Silvibacterium dinghuense: one gene and its partners. The protein of the gene in region 1 binds, or shares a complex with, the protein of each later gene. Links are inferred from orthologs where the notes say so. Each region holds a gene or a part of one and is shown on either strand. Other genes may lie near its edges.

What was found.
Region 2: the proteins of ESZ00_RS02940 (region 1) and nuoH are in contact, whole or in part, in a cryo-EM structure (PDB 6ZJN), measured with the Thermus thermophilus proteins. The link is inferred for Silvibacterium dinghuense from one-to-one orthologs. Residues at the interface, in WP_096411123.1 of Thermus thermophilus: Thr2, Leu3, Lys4, Leu6, Ser9, Thr13, Tyr16, Leu17, Val22, Thr23; in WP_096411122.1 of Thermus thermophilus: Arg41, Phe42, Val44, Arg45, Met46, Thr296, Tyr354.
Region 3: the proteins of ESZ00_RS02940 (region 1) and ESZ00_RS14460 are in contact, whole or in part, in a crystal structure (PDB 6I1P), measured with the Thermus thermophilus proteins. The link is inferred for Silvibacterium dinghuense from one-to-one orthologs. Residues at the interface, in WP_096411123.1 of Thermus thermophilus: Val22, Thr23, Val24, Pro25, Tyr26, Pro27, Val31, Ala32, Leu33, Phe37, Pro64, Ala65, Asn94, Met95, Leu96, Arg97, Cys98, Ile99, Phe100, Phe119, Glu120, Met121, Ala122, Asp123, Tyr124, Glu125, Tyr126, Asp128, Leu129, Lys144; in WP_096411117.1 of Thermus thermophilus: Ala56, Arg57, Asn58, Asp59, Arg62, Phe63, Ala110, Ser113, Ser114, Gly115, Gly116, Met117, Asn119, Gln125, Asn126, Asp134, Val135, Tyr136, Val137, Pro138, Gly139, Cys140, Arg143, Glu145, Ala146, Ile148, Tyr149, Ala150, Met152, Gln153.

What each region holds. Positions count from the first base shown.
Region 1 is NZ_SDMK01000001.1:773,646-776,996, forward strand. The notes cover bases 590-3,351. They hold ESZ00_RS02940 (NuoI/complex I 23 kDa subunit family protein), read right to left. Parts: upstream 2,337-3,351; coding sequence 1,842-2,336; downstream 590-1,841. Other genes in these bases: ESZ00_RS02925 (YqjF family protein), read left to right, coding at 590-701; ESZ00_RS02930 (PleD family two-component system response regulator), read right to left, coding at 735-1,058; ESZ00_RS02935 (PPC domain-containing DNA-binding protein), read right to left, coding at 1,177-1,683; ESZ00_RS02945 (molybdopterin-dependent oxidoreductase), read left to right, coding at 2,555-3,091; ESZ00_RS02950 (UbiD family decarboxylase), read right to left, coding at 3,264-3,351. In the rest of the region: more of ESZ00_RS02925, read left to right, coding at 1-589. UniProt on the Escherichia coli protein: NDH-1 shuttles electrons from NADH, via FMN and iron-sulfur (Fe-S) centers, to quinones in the respiratory chain. The immediate electron acceptor for the enzyme in this species is believed to be ubiquinone.
Region 2 is NZ_SDMK01000002.1:469,001-471,811, forward strand. It holds nuoH (NADH-quinone oxidoreductase subunit NuoH), read left to right. Parts: upstream 1-783; coding sequence 784-1,839; downstream 1,840-2,811. Other genes in the region: nuoG (NADH-quinone oxidoreductase subunit NuoG), read left to right, coding at 1-720; ESZ00_RS11190 (NADH-quinone oxidoreductase subunit J family protein), read left to right, coding at 1,905-2,399; nuoK (NADH-quinone oxidoreductase subunit NuoK), read left to right, coding at 2,403-2,708; nuoL (NADH-quinone oxidoreductase subunit L), read left to right, coding at 2,722-2,811. UniProt on the Escherichia coli protein: NDH-1 shuttles electrons from NADH, via FMN and iron-sulfur (Fe-S) centers, to quinones in the respiratory chain. The immediate electron acceptor for the enzyme in this species is believed to be ubiquinone.
Region 3 is NZ_SDMK01000003.1:106,571-109,551, reverse strand. It holds ESZ00_RS14460 (NADH-quinone oxidoreductase subunit B), read left to right. Parts: upstream 1-1,187; coding sequence 1,188-1,775; downstream 1,776-2,981. Other genes in the region: ESZ00_RS14455 (OmpA family protein), read left to right, coding at 2,279-2,981; ESZ00_RS14465 (ammonium transporter), read right to left, coding at 1-861. UniProt on the Escherichia coli protein: NDH-1 shuttles electrons from NADH, via FMN and iron-sulfur (Fe-S) centers, to quinones in the respiratory chain. The immediate electron acceptor for the enzyme in this species is ubiquinone.

The DNA.
Region 1 (3,351 bases):
CGCCGCTTATCCCCTCCGGCCTCACCATCGATACCTTTGACGGCTCCGCGTGGATCGGCGTCGTTCCCTTCTGGATGGACCAGATCCGCCTCCGCGGACTACCCGCCATTCCCGGGCTCAATCGCTTTCCCGAGCTCAACCTGCGCACCTATGTCCGCGAGCCGCACACCAACCTCGGCGGCGTTTATTTCTTCTCGCTCGATGCCGCCAACCCGATCGCCGTCACCATGGCCCGGACCTTCTACCGCCTGCCCTATCACTGGGCGAAGATGAAGATCGAGCATTGCGATAACCGCGAATTCCTCTACTCGAGCGAGCGCCGCTTTGCTTCCGGCCATTCGCCGGCCCGTGCCCGTTTCCGCGCCCGGTATCGCTCTCTCGGGCAGGCCTCCGACAAGCAGGGCCTCGAGCAGTTCCTCACCGAGCGCTACGCCCTCTACACTGCCGGCACAGGCAAGCCCGGCGAGCAGGATGCCATCTTCAAGGGCAACATCCATCATTTGCCCTGGCCGCTCGAACGCGCCGAGGCGGAATTCGAGATCAACGAGCTACCCGCCGCCCACGGCATCAAGCTCCCGGACATCCCTCCGGTGCTCCATTACAGCCGCGAGCTCTTCGTCTATGTGTGGGCGCTCGACCCGCTGCCCACGCTCGTGCCCAATCCGGCTGCGACACCGGTACCGGCTCCAAAGCCTTTGTAGGAAGTAGGAAGAATGTATAGCCGATAATCGGCCCTAGTCCCGCTTACGAAGAAAGTCTTCGATCCCCGCGACCATGGCCTTGGGATTGAATTCAGCGCGGATCACCTCGTCCGGGCAATCCGTCTCCTGCGAGACGCGGTAATTGCAGATAAAGACCACGTCCTGTCCCGCCCGCTGCTCTTTGAGCTGTTGGCAGAGCTCCTCGGCGAGGGCAATGCGCCCGTCACCTTCCACGTCGATCACTACCAGGTCATAGGCGCGTCTGCGGCTGAGTTCCAGCGCAACGGCCGAATCCAGGGTTGAATCCACCTGGTAGCCATGCACGCGCAAAATCTGGTCGCGCAGGCCGAGAATCATCTCTCGGCTGCAAATATGGAGAATTGAGGGGCCCGCTTCGCTCATAGGTAATCGCTGGGCAATTTTACCCCACCCGGCATGCCTCCAAAGCAGAGCGCCACCCACAGCCGCAGTACGACTAGGGTTTTGGATCGATCAGCGTCAGATCGGTCTCCGGATCGAAGCGCTTCTGCATACCGGCCGGATCGACTGTCACCATGACCTCGAGCGTCGGGCGCACCTGCATCTCCACCACATGCCCAGCCCGCGTCGAGCCGTCGAGCATACCCAGCACGGCATGGGCATGAACCGCCGGCCTGCCCTGGTATATGGCGATGTCGCCGCTCATCGAGGCGACCTCCATCTGCCCGGTGTATGGCGTGATGCGGTACATCTTCTTTGCCTGATCGAACCAGCCAAGCCGCGCTCCGCTAATTGCTCCGATGGCCGTAAAATGCGCGCTGGTCACGTGATACTGCTTCGCAAATGCGACGAGCCCGCTGAAAGCCTCATCGCCGGTGTAGAAAATCACCGCGTACTCCTTCACTTCGCCAGTGGAGGTGAGCTGCTGCACCTGCATGCGCGGCGCAGAGCCCGTGGCCTGGATGGCTTTCGGCGAGAGGAAGACAGCTGGCCCCGTGCTCACATGGCCGGATGCCGACTGAGCCCGGATCCATGTGCACGTACCAAGGCAAAGGGCCGCAATCCCTGCGGCCCTGCTGACTTGCTGTATCGATCGCCTCCTCAGAACAGACAGGCCGGCATGCAAATGCAGCACCTCACCTTTCCTTCGAGGAAGCCTGTTTACTTCACGGAATCGGAATGCGCTGCCAGTTCGCCGGGCATGCCCGCTGTCGATACCAGCATGTCTTCCTTGCGCATCACCAGGTTCGTCGCGTTCAGGCTGGCCAGTTCAAAGCCATGCCCATGCGTGATCGCATCGGTGGGGCAGGCTTCCACGCAATATCCGCAGAAGATGCAGCGGTTGTAATCGATGTTATAAACCTTGGCATAGCGCTCGGCGCTGGAGATGCGCTGCTCGGCCGTGTTCTCGTCCGCCTCGATGTAGATACAGTTCGAAGGGCAGGCTGCCGCGCAAAGGAAGCAGGCCACGCACTTCTCCAAACCGTTCTCATCGCGCTGCAGCACGTGCGCACCACGGAACCGCTCCTGGAAGACTGCTCCGCGCAGCGGGCCCGGCCCATCCGGATAATTCTCGACCTCGGTAGGTTGGAACATCTCTCCAAAGGTGATGCTCATCCCCTTGGCGATTCCAGCGATATTGCGCACGATCGACATGCCCACCGTTATATACCGCGCACAGCAACGAAATCCAGAGCGAATGGCTTTCCCATTCCAGTTCAAACACTTAGCTGGACCGGTTTGACCCGTTTTGCCTCATGCTCCTACACCATTACCAGCCTGAGCATGCCTCTCTGTCTCCGGCCTGCCGCCGGATTCGATCCCCTATACTGACTTCGCCAGTAACTTCCTATTTCTCGCCAGCGGAGATTCCGATGTCTCGCACTCCCATCCTCGCTTTTGCTCTGCTCCTGGGCTCTGCGGTCTTTGTCTCGCCATGCGCTCGCGCCCAGACAGAGATGGCCCACGAGCATGCACCCGGGCCACTTGTCACCGCACTCGCTATCCACACGCCTGCCGGCAGCGCAACGCTCTCACTCGAGGACCTCAAGGCGAAGCCGCACATTACGGTTACCGTCCATAACCCACATACGAATGCAGACGAGACCTACTCCGGCGTACCGCTCATCGAGCTGCTCGCCCCGCTCGGCACGCCGCATGGGAAAGACCTGCACGGCAAGGGGCTCTCGGACTACATCATCGCCACCGGCTCAGACGGCTATAAAGCGGTCATCGCCCTGGCCGAGATCGATCCGGAATTCCATCCAGGCCAGGTGCTCGTCGCCGACACCATGGACGGTAAGCCCATCGATGCAAAGACCGGCCCGTTCCGCCTGGTCGTCAGTGAAGACAAGCGTCCGGCGCGTTCGGTGCACAACCTGGCCTCGATCGAGCTGAAGGCAGCGGAGTAGAACGAGTCAGCGGGCTTTCGTGTGCAGAGGAACAAAAAGGGTGCCCCACCCAAGCTCCGCTTGGGTGGGAAGCATCCAACGCTCGCTGCCCGGAGTCTTCATCTCTCTCATGAAGTGCAAATTGGAATCGCGACCAAAGGGAGCGGAGGCCGAAGGCAAAAGGCCTGGACGGCTAGTCCTCAATCCCCAGCGACTTCCAGATCGCATCCACGCGCGACTTCGTCGCATGGTCCATCTCGATCATCGGCGGCCACGGCCGT
Region 2 (2,811 bases), on another replicon or contig:
CTCGATCTTGTCGAGATGTTTGACGCTGCCGGCGCTGGCGATCTTGCTGCTCTCTATATCGTCGGCTCGAATCCCGTAGCCCGCTACGGGGTCGACCCCTCAGCCCTCAAGAATACATTCCTCGTTGTGCAGGACATGTTCCTCACCGAGACGGCTGTGCTCGCCGATGTGGTCTTCCCTGCCGCCAATCTTTATGAGAAGGCCGGCACTGCGACGAACACGTACGGTGATCTGCAGCTGGTCAAGAAGGGCGCGGACAAGAGCGGTGTACGGGCCGACTTCGAGATCATTGTCCGCATGGCCGCCAAGCTGGGCGCCAATCCCCGGGCCTTCGTGCCTGTCGGCAAAGGGGTACGGGCCGATTTCGGCCAGACCCGCGGCGCACAGTCCGGTGAAGCCGATCGCCATCAGGTATGGCTCGCCGCACACAGCCTCGAGCCGAAGCTCAGCCCCTTCGATCCCTTCGCGATCTTCGACGAAATCCAGCGACTGGTTCCGGCCTATGATGTTCCCCGCCTCGACCTGCTGCTGGGCAACGATGAACATGTGAAGTCCGAGCTCGTGCAGATTGATGGCACCGTGGTACGCCGCGATCTGGTCCTGCCGGCCAACGATCATCTCGCGACCTCGGGGACTCTCGGCCGCTACAGTGCAAAGCTCACCGAGGTTGCCAACTCTCCGACCATGTTGACCAGTGCCGAGGAAACGGCAGCAGATTGATGGCGCCCTGCTGAGGCAAGAGCAGACACATAACGCATCAGGAACGCATTCAGGAAGGCCCTTGTGGAAGTAAGCATCTGGATTTTCTTATTGCTGAGCGTGTTAAAGGTGATCGTCGTCACGGTCATTCTGCTGACCGCGGTCGCCTACACGGTGCTGCTGGAGCGCAAGGTGGTGGGCCGCATCCAAAATCGCTGGGGACCCAGCCGCGTCGGCCCCTTCGGCCTGCTCCAGCCGCTCGCTGACGGGTTGAAACTCTTTCTGAAAGAAGACCTGATGCCGGAGTCGGTCTATCGGCCGCTGTTTGTGCTCGCACCGATCATCGCGCTGGCCTGCGCCCTGATGTCGATCTCCATGATCCCCTTTGGCGACGACATTCGTTACAAGGGAGTCGATCTCTTCCAGATCTCCGATGTCAATATCGGTCTGCTCATCCTGCTGGCCATCACCGGCGTCGGCGTTTACGGCATTGCGCTCTCGGGCTGGGCGTCGAACAATAAATACTCGCTGCTGGGCGCGCTGCGCGCCAGTGCCCAGGTCATCAGCTACGAGCTCGCCCTCGGACTTTCACTGGTCGGCGTCATCCTGCGCTCGCAGTCCCTGCGCCTGCGCGACATTGTCGACGTCCAGGCGACGCACGGCCTGCTTTCGTGGAATGTCTTCGGCGGATTCCAGTTCGTTGCTTTCTTTATCTATCTCACCGCTGCGTATGCGGAAACCAACCGCGCGCCGTTCGACCTTCCCGAAGCTGAAAGCGAGCTCACGGCCGGCTACCATACGGAATACAGCTCGATGAAGTTCGCCATGTTCTTCATGGCCGAGTATGCCAACATGATCACCGTCAGCTGCGTGGCGACGCTGCTTTTCCTTGGCGGCTGGTCGAGCCCGTTCGGCAACCTTCTGCCGGCGATTGGCGGCCCGATTGTTCAGGCGCTCCTGCCGGTCTTCTGGTTCGTTGCAAAAGTCTTCTTCTTCCTCTTTCTCTATGTCTGGGTGCGCGGCACGCTGCCGCGCTTCCGTTATGACCAGCTGATGAGCTTCGGCTGGAAGTTTCTGATGCCACTGGCGGTGTTGAATATCATCGCCACCAGCCTGTGGCTTGCGTTCCGTGCCGGCTAGCCTCTATTTCGCAACCGGTCTGACTTCGTGCGACTCAACAGGCACACATGTGAGTGATTGAAGCGATGCATCTGGTTCTCTTCTTCATCTTCGGCGGGCTTTGCGTGTTAGGAGCGCTGAATCTCCTGCTGCAAAGGCATCCCATCAACTCCGCGCTCTCGCTCATCGTCGTGATGAGTTCGCTGGCCGTGCTCTACCTGCTGCTCGGAGCCGAGTTCCTGGCCGCGGCACAGGTTATCGTTTACGCCGGTGCCATCATGGTGCTCTTCACCTTCGTCATCATGCTGCTCAACGCAGGCAAGGAAGAGAAGACGCACGGCAGCAAGGCTGCATATCTGGTCGGTTTCCCCGGCGCCGCGGCGATCATCGCCACACTCACCTACATGTTCCTGCAGAACAGCGGCCCACTGGGCGGCGCGAAACTCGGCGACTACCTGGTGACGACGCAGGACCTGAGCCGCGTGCTCTTCCGCGATCTTCTGTTGCCCTTTGAAGTCACCTCCGTCCTCATTCTGGTAGCGATCCTCGGCGCCGTCGCGCTAGCAAGAAGGGAGCACTGATCGATGGTCGTCCCTATCTCCTATTACCTCATCCTCAGCGCCATCCTGTTCTCGATCGGCGTCGCCGCTTTTCTTGTCAAGCGCAACATCATCAGCGTCTTCATGTCCATTGAGCTGATGCTGAACGCGGTGAATCTCAGCTTCGTGGCTTTTGCTCACCACTGGCACCAGGTGAGCGGGCAGATTTTCGTCTTCTTCGTCATGGTCGTCGCCGCCGCCGAGGCCGCCGTAGGCCTGGCCATCATCATCGCCGTCTTCCGTACGCGGAATACCCTGAACGTCGACTCGGTCGACCTGATGAAACTGTGAGGCCGAGGCAATCATGAACGGTTCCCTGCATCTCTGGCTTCTCCCCGTCATCCCCTTTGCCGGCTTCCTGTTAAACGGGTTGCTGGGCCGCCGCCTGCCCAAG
Region 3 (2,981 bases), on another replicon or contig:
GGCGGCGAAGTGCGTGTTTACGAAGGCGCTGGTGGCGAGGGTTCCGGCGGCCAGTGCGCTGCCGGCGTTAAAGCCGAACCAGCCGACCCAGAGGAGACAGGCGCCGATGAAGCTGAGTACGACCGAGTGCGGCATCATGGCTTCCTTGGGATAGCCGATGCGCTTGCCCAGGTAAATGGCCGTGACCAGCGCCGAGACGCCGGAGGTGACGTGGACGACGGTACCGCCTGCGAAATCGAGGCAAGGGAAGCGGCCGCCGAGCGAGGCGTTCAGCAGTCCGCCCTTGCCCCAGACCATGTGGGCCATGGGCGAGTAGACGACGATCGACCAGAGGATGAGGAAGGCCGCCATGCCGCTGAACTTCATGCGTTCGGCGAAGGCGCCGGTGATGAGCGCCGGGGTGATGATGGCAAACATCAGCTGGTAGACCATGAAGGTCTGCAGAGGCAGCGTAGCCGCGTAATCGGGATCGGGATTGAGTCCTACGCCCTTGAGAAAGAGGTGGTGCAGTCCGCCGATGAAGGTGGTGCCGGCGTCGAAGGCCAGGCTGTAGTTCACGATGGCCCACATGATGGTGATGATGGCCATCATGGCGAAGCTCTGCATCATGACGGAGAGCACGTTCTTCCTGCGCACCAGGCCGCCGTAAAAGAGGGCCAGGCCGGGGCCGGTCATCATCAGGACCAGTGCGGCGCTGACCAGCATCCAGCCGTTGTCGGCCGAGGACTGGGCCTGCGCAACCTGAGCCTGCAGCCTGGCGATCTGGTCAGCCGTAGACGGCGAAGGAGCGGACTGCGCAAACGAGGTGCCGCAACAGAAGAGAGCAAGTGCGAGAAAAATCCCGAGGAAAGAAGAACGCATAACACTCCCAAAATCGAAAGGTGGCAAGCTGCATCGATGCCGGAGGGTATCCGGCATTCGCTCACAATGGCATGAAATCGCGTGGGGCGGAGTGCCTTTTTCGGAGCGAATGAGACCTGAAGGTACAACGAACTTTGGAGCTACTTTTACATATTTTTCGAAAAGCTCAAACAAAGAATCGCGTCCTGAGCCATGAGGCTGCCGGTCAAAGGGTGATTCGGGAAGAAGGCACGCCCTGCGAACGAGATGGAGCAGAGGAACAGGATGTCGAAAATTCCCCGGGGCAGGGAATCGCAGGATGGCTGCCGGAGGTATAGTGGTTGCATATGAGCGACGCCACGAACGGCAGCACGATGCAGGATCGGTATCTTTTCGGGGCACTGGAGAGCAGCGCGAAGAACCGTCAGAAGCTGGCAGAAGTCAGCTACGGCTATGACCAGCCGGACGGTGTATTCCTGACCTCTCTGGATGCGGCAGTGAACTGGATTCGCAAGAATTCGGTATGGCCCATGACCTTCGGCCTGGCCTGCTGCGCGATCGAGATGATGTCGATGGGAGCATCGCGTTTCGACGTGGCGCGTTTCGGGGCAGAGGTCTTCCGGCCGTCTCCGCGGCAGTCGGACCTGATGGTGATTGCGGGGCGCGTGTCGAACAAAATGGCGCCGGTGATCAAGCGTCTCTATGACCAGATGCCGGAGCCCAAGTGGGTGATCTCGATGGGGGCCTGTGCGACCTCGGGAGGCGTATTCAACAACTACGCACTCCTGCAGGGGGTGAATCAGGTGATACCTGTCGATGTGTATGTCCCGGGGTGTCCGCCCCGTCCGGAGCAGCTTCTTTATGCGATTACGCTGCTGCAGGAAAAAATTCAGCGCGAGCGGGGCAGTCTGAAGCGGGCACTCAATCTGCAATAGTATGATGTTTCAATAAGTTGCAATTCGTTGACGATCGTTCCTCATGGCAAGGGAAAAGAGCGGCTGGCGAGGTCTGCGACGTGCCTGCGAGATGCTTTGCAGGGTATGTAGAAGTTGCCGGAAGGAAGAAAAAAATCCTCGCAAGTGCAGGCAACTCGTTGAAGAAATTATGCTCTAACAAAAAGAAAGTGTGGTAGTTTGAATACCGCCGCACAGAGTCATCCGGCTTGCTCATGGTTTCGTTTCCGCAATGTCAGATTTTCTGCAGTTCCAGACTTTCGCTGCAGTCGTGATGATGGTTTTGTAATCCTGGCCTGTACCAGTTAGGCCTTAAAGTGGTTTTTGTTCGATTTCCAAAGGTTTTGGAGGATAGGCGCATGCATTCTCGTTTCTTGAATCCTTTGAGCCGAATTCTGCTTGTGGGGTGTGCTGTAGGACTTGGCGCATCGAGCATGTATGGGCAGAGTTCGTCCTCAACGCCCTCTGCTGCGGCAGAGGCTCCGGTGTCACGGATTGACATCTTTGCCGGTTATTCGTACCTGGCTCCGAAGGGTACTGTTCAGACCCCTCAGCTGGATGGCACGACGTTCTCCGACAGCTACTCGTCGATTGACTACGGTGCCATCATCAGCGGCGCATACTACTTCAACAAGTATGTGGGCGGCCAGGTTGAGTACGCCAACCATCCGGATGGGAACAATGACGGCGCGCAGACCGCGCAGGCCGGTATCATTTTCCGTTTCCCGCTGCAGGGCATGACGCCCTTCGTTCACGGTCTGGCCGGCGGTGTCCGCCTGGGTGGTCCGAACGACGAACCCTACGCGGCGCATAACTACACCTGGGGTCCGGCTCTGACGGCCGGCGGCGGTCTGGACTACGATCTGCCGTTCTGGCATCATCGCCTGGGTCTTCGCCTGTTCCAGGCAGACTATGAGTATTTCCACGCGAACTACGGACCTGAAGTTGCCTTTGGCGGCCGCGCGAACGTCGGCAATGCCCGTCTGAGCACCGGTCTGGTCTTCAAGTTCGGCAACATCGTACCGCCTCCGCCGGTGCAGTACTCCTGCGCGGTGAGCCCGAACTCGGTCTATCCGGGTGACCCGATCACCGTTACCGGCACCGCCACGAACCTGAACCCCAAGAAGACTGCTTCCTACAGCTGGAGCGGCCAGGGTGTGACGGTGAGCGGCAGCAGCTCCGAAGGCA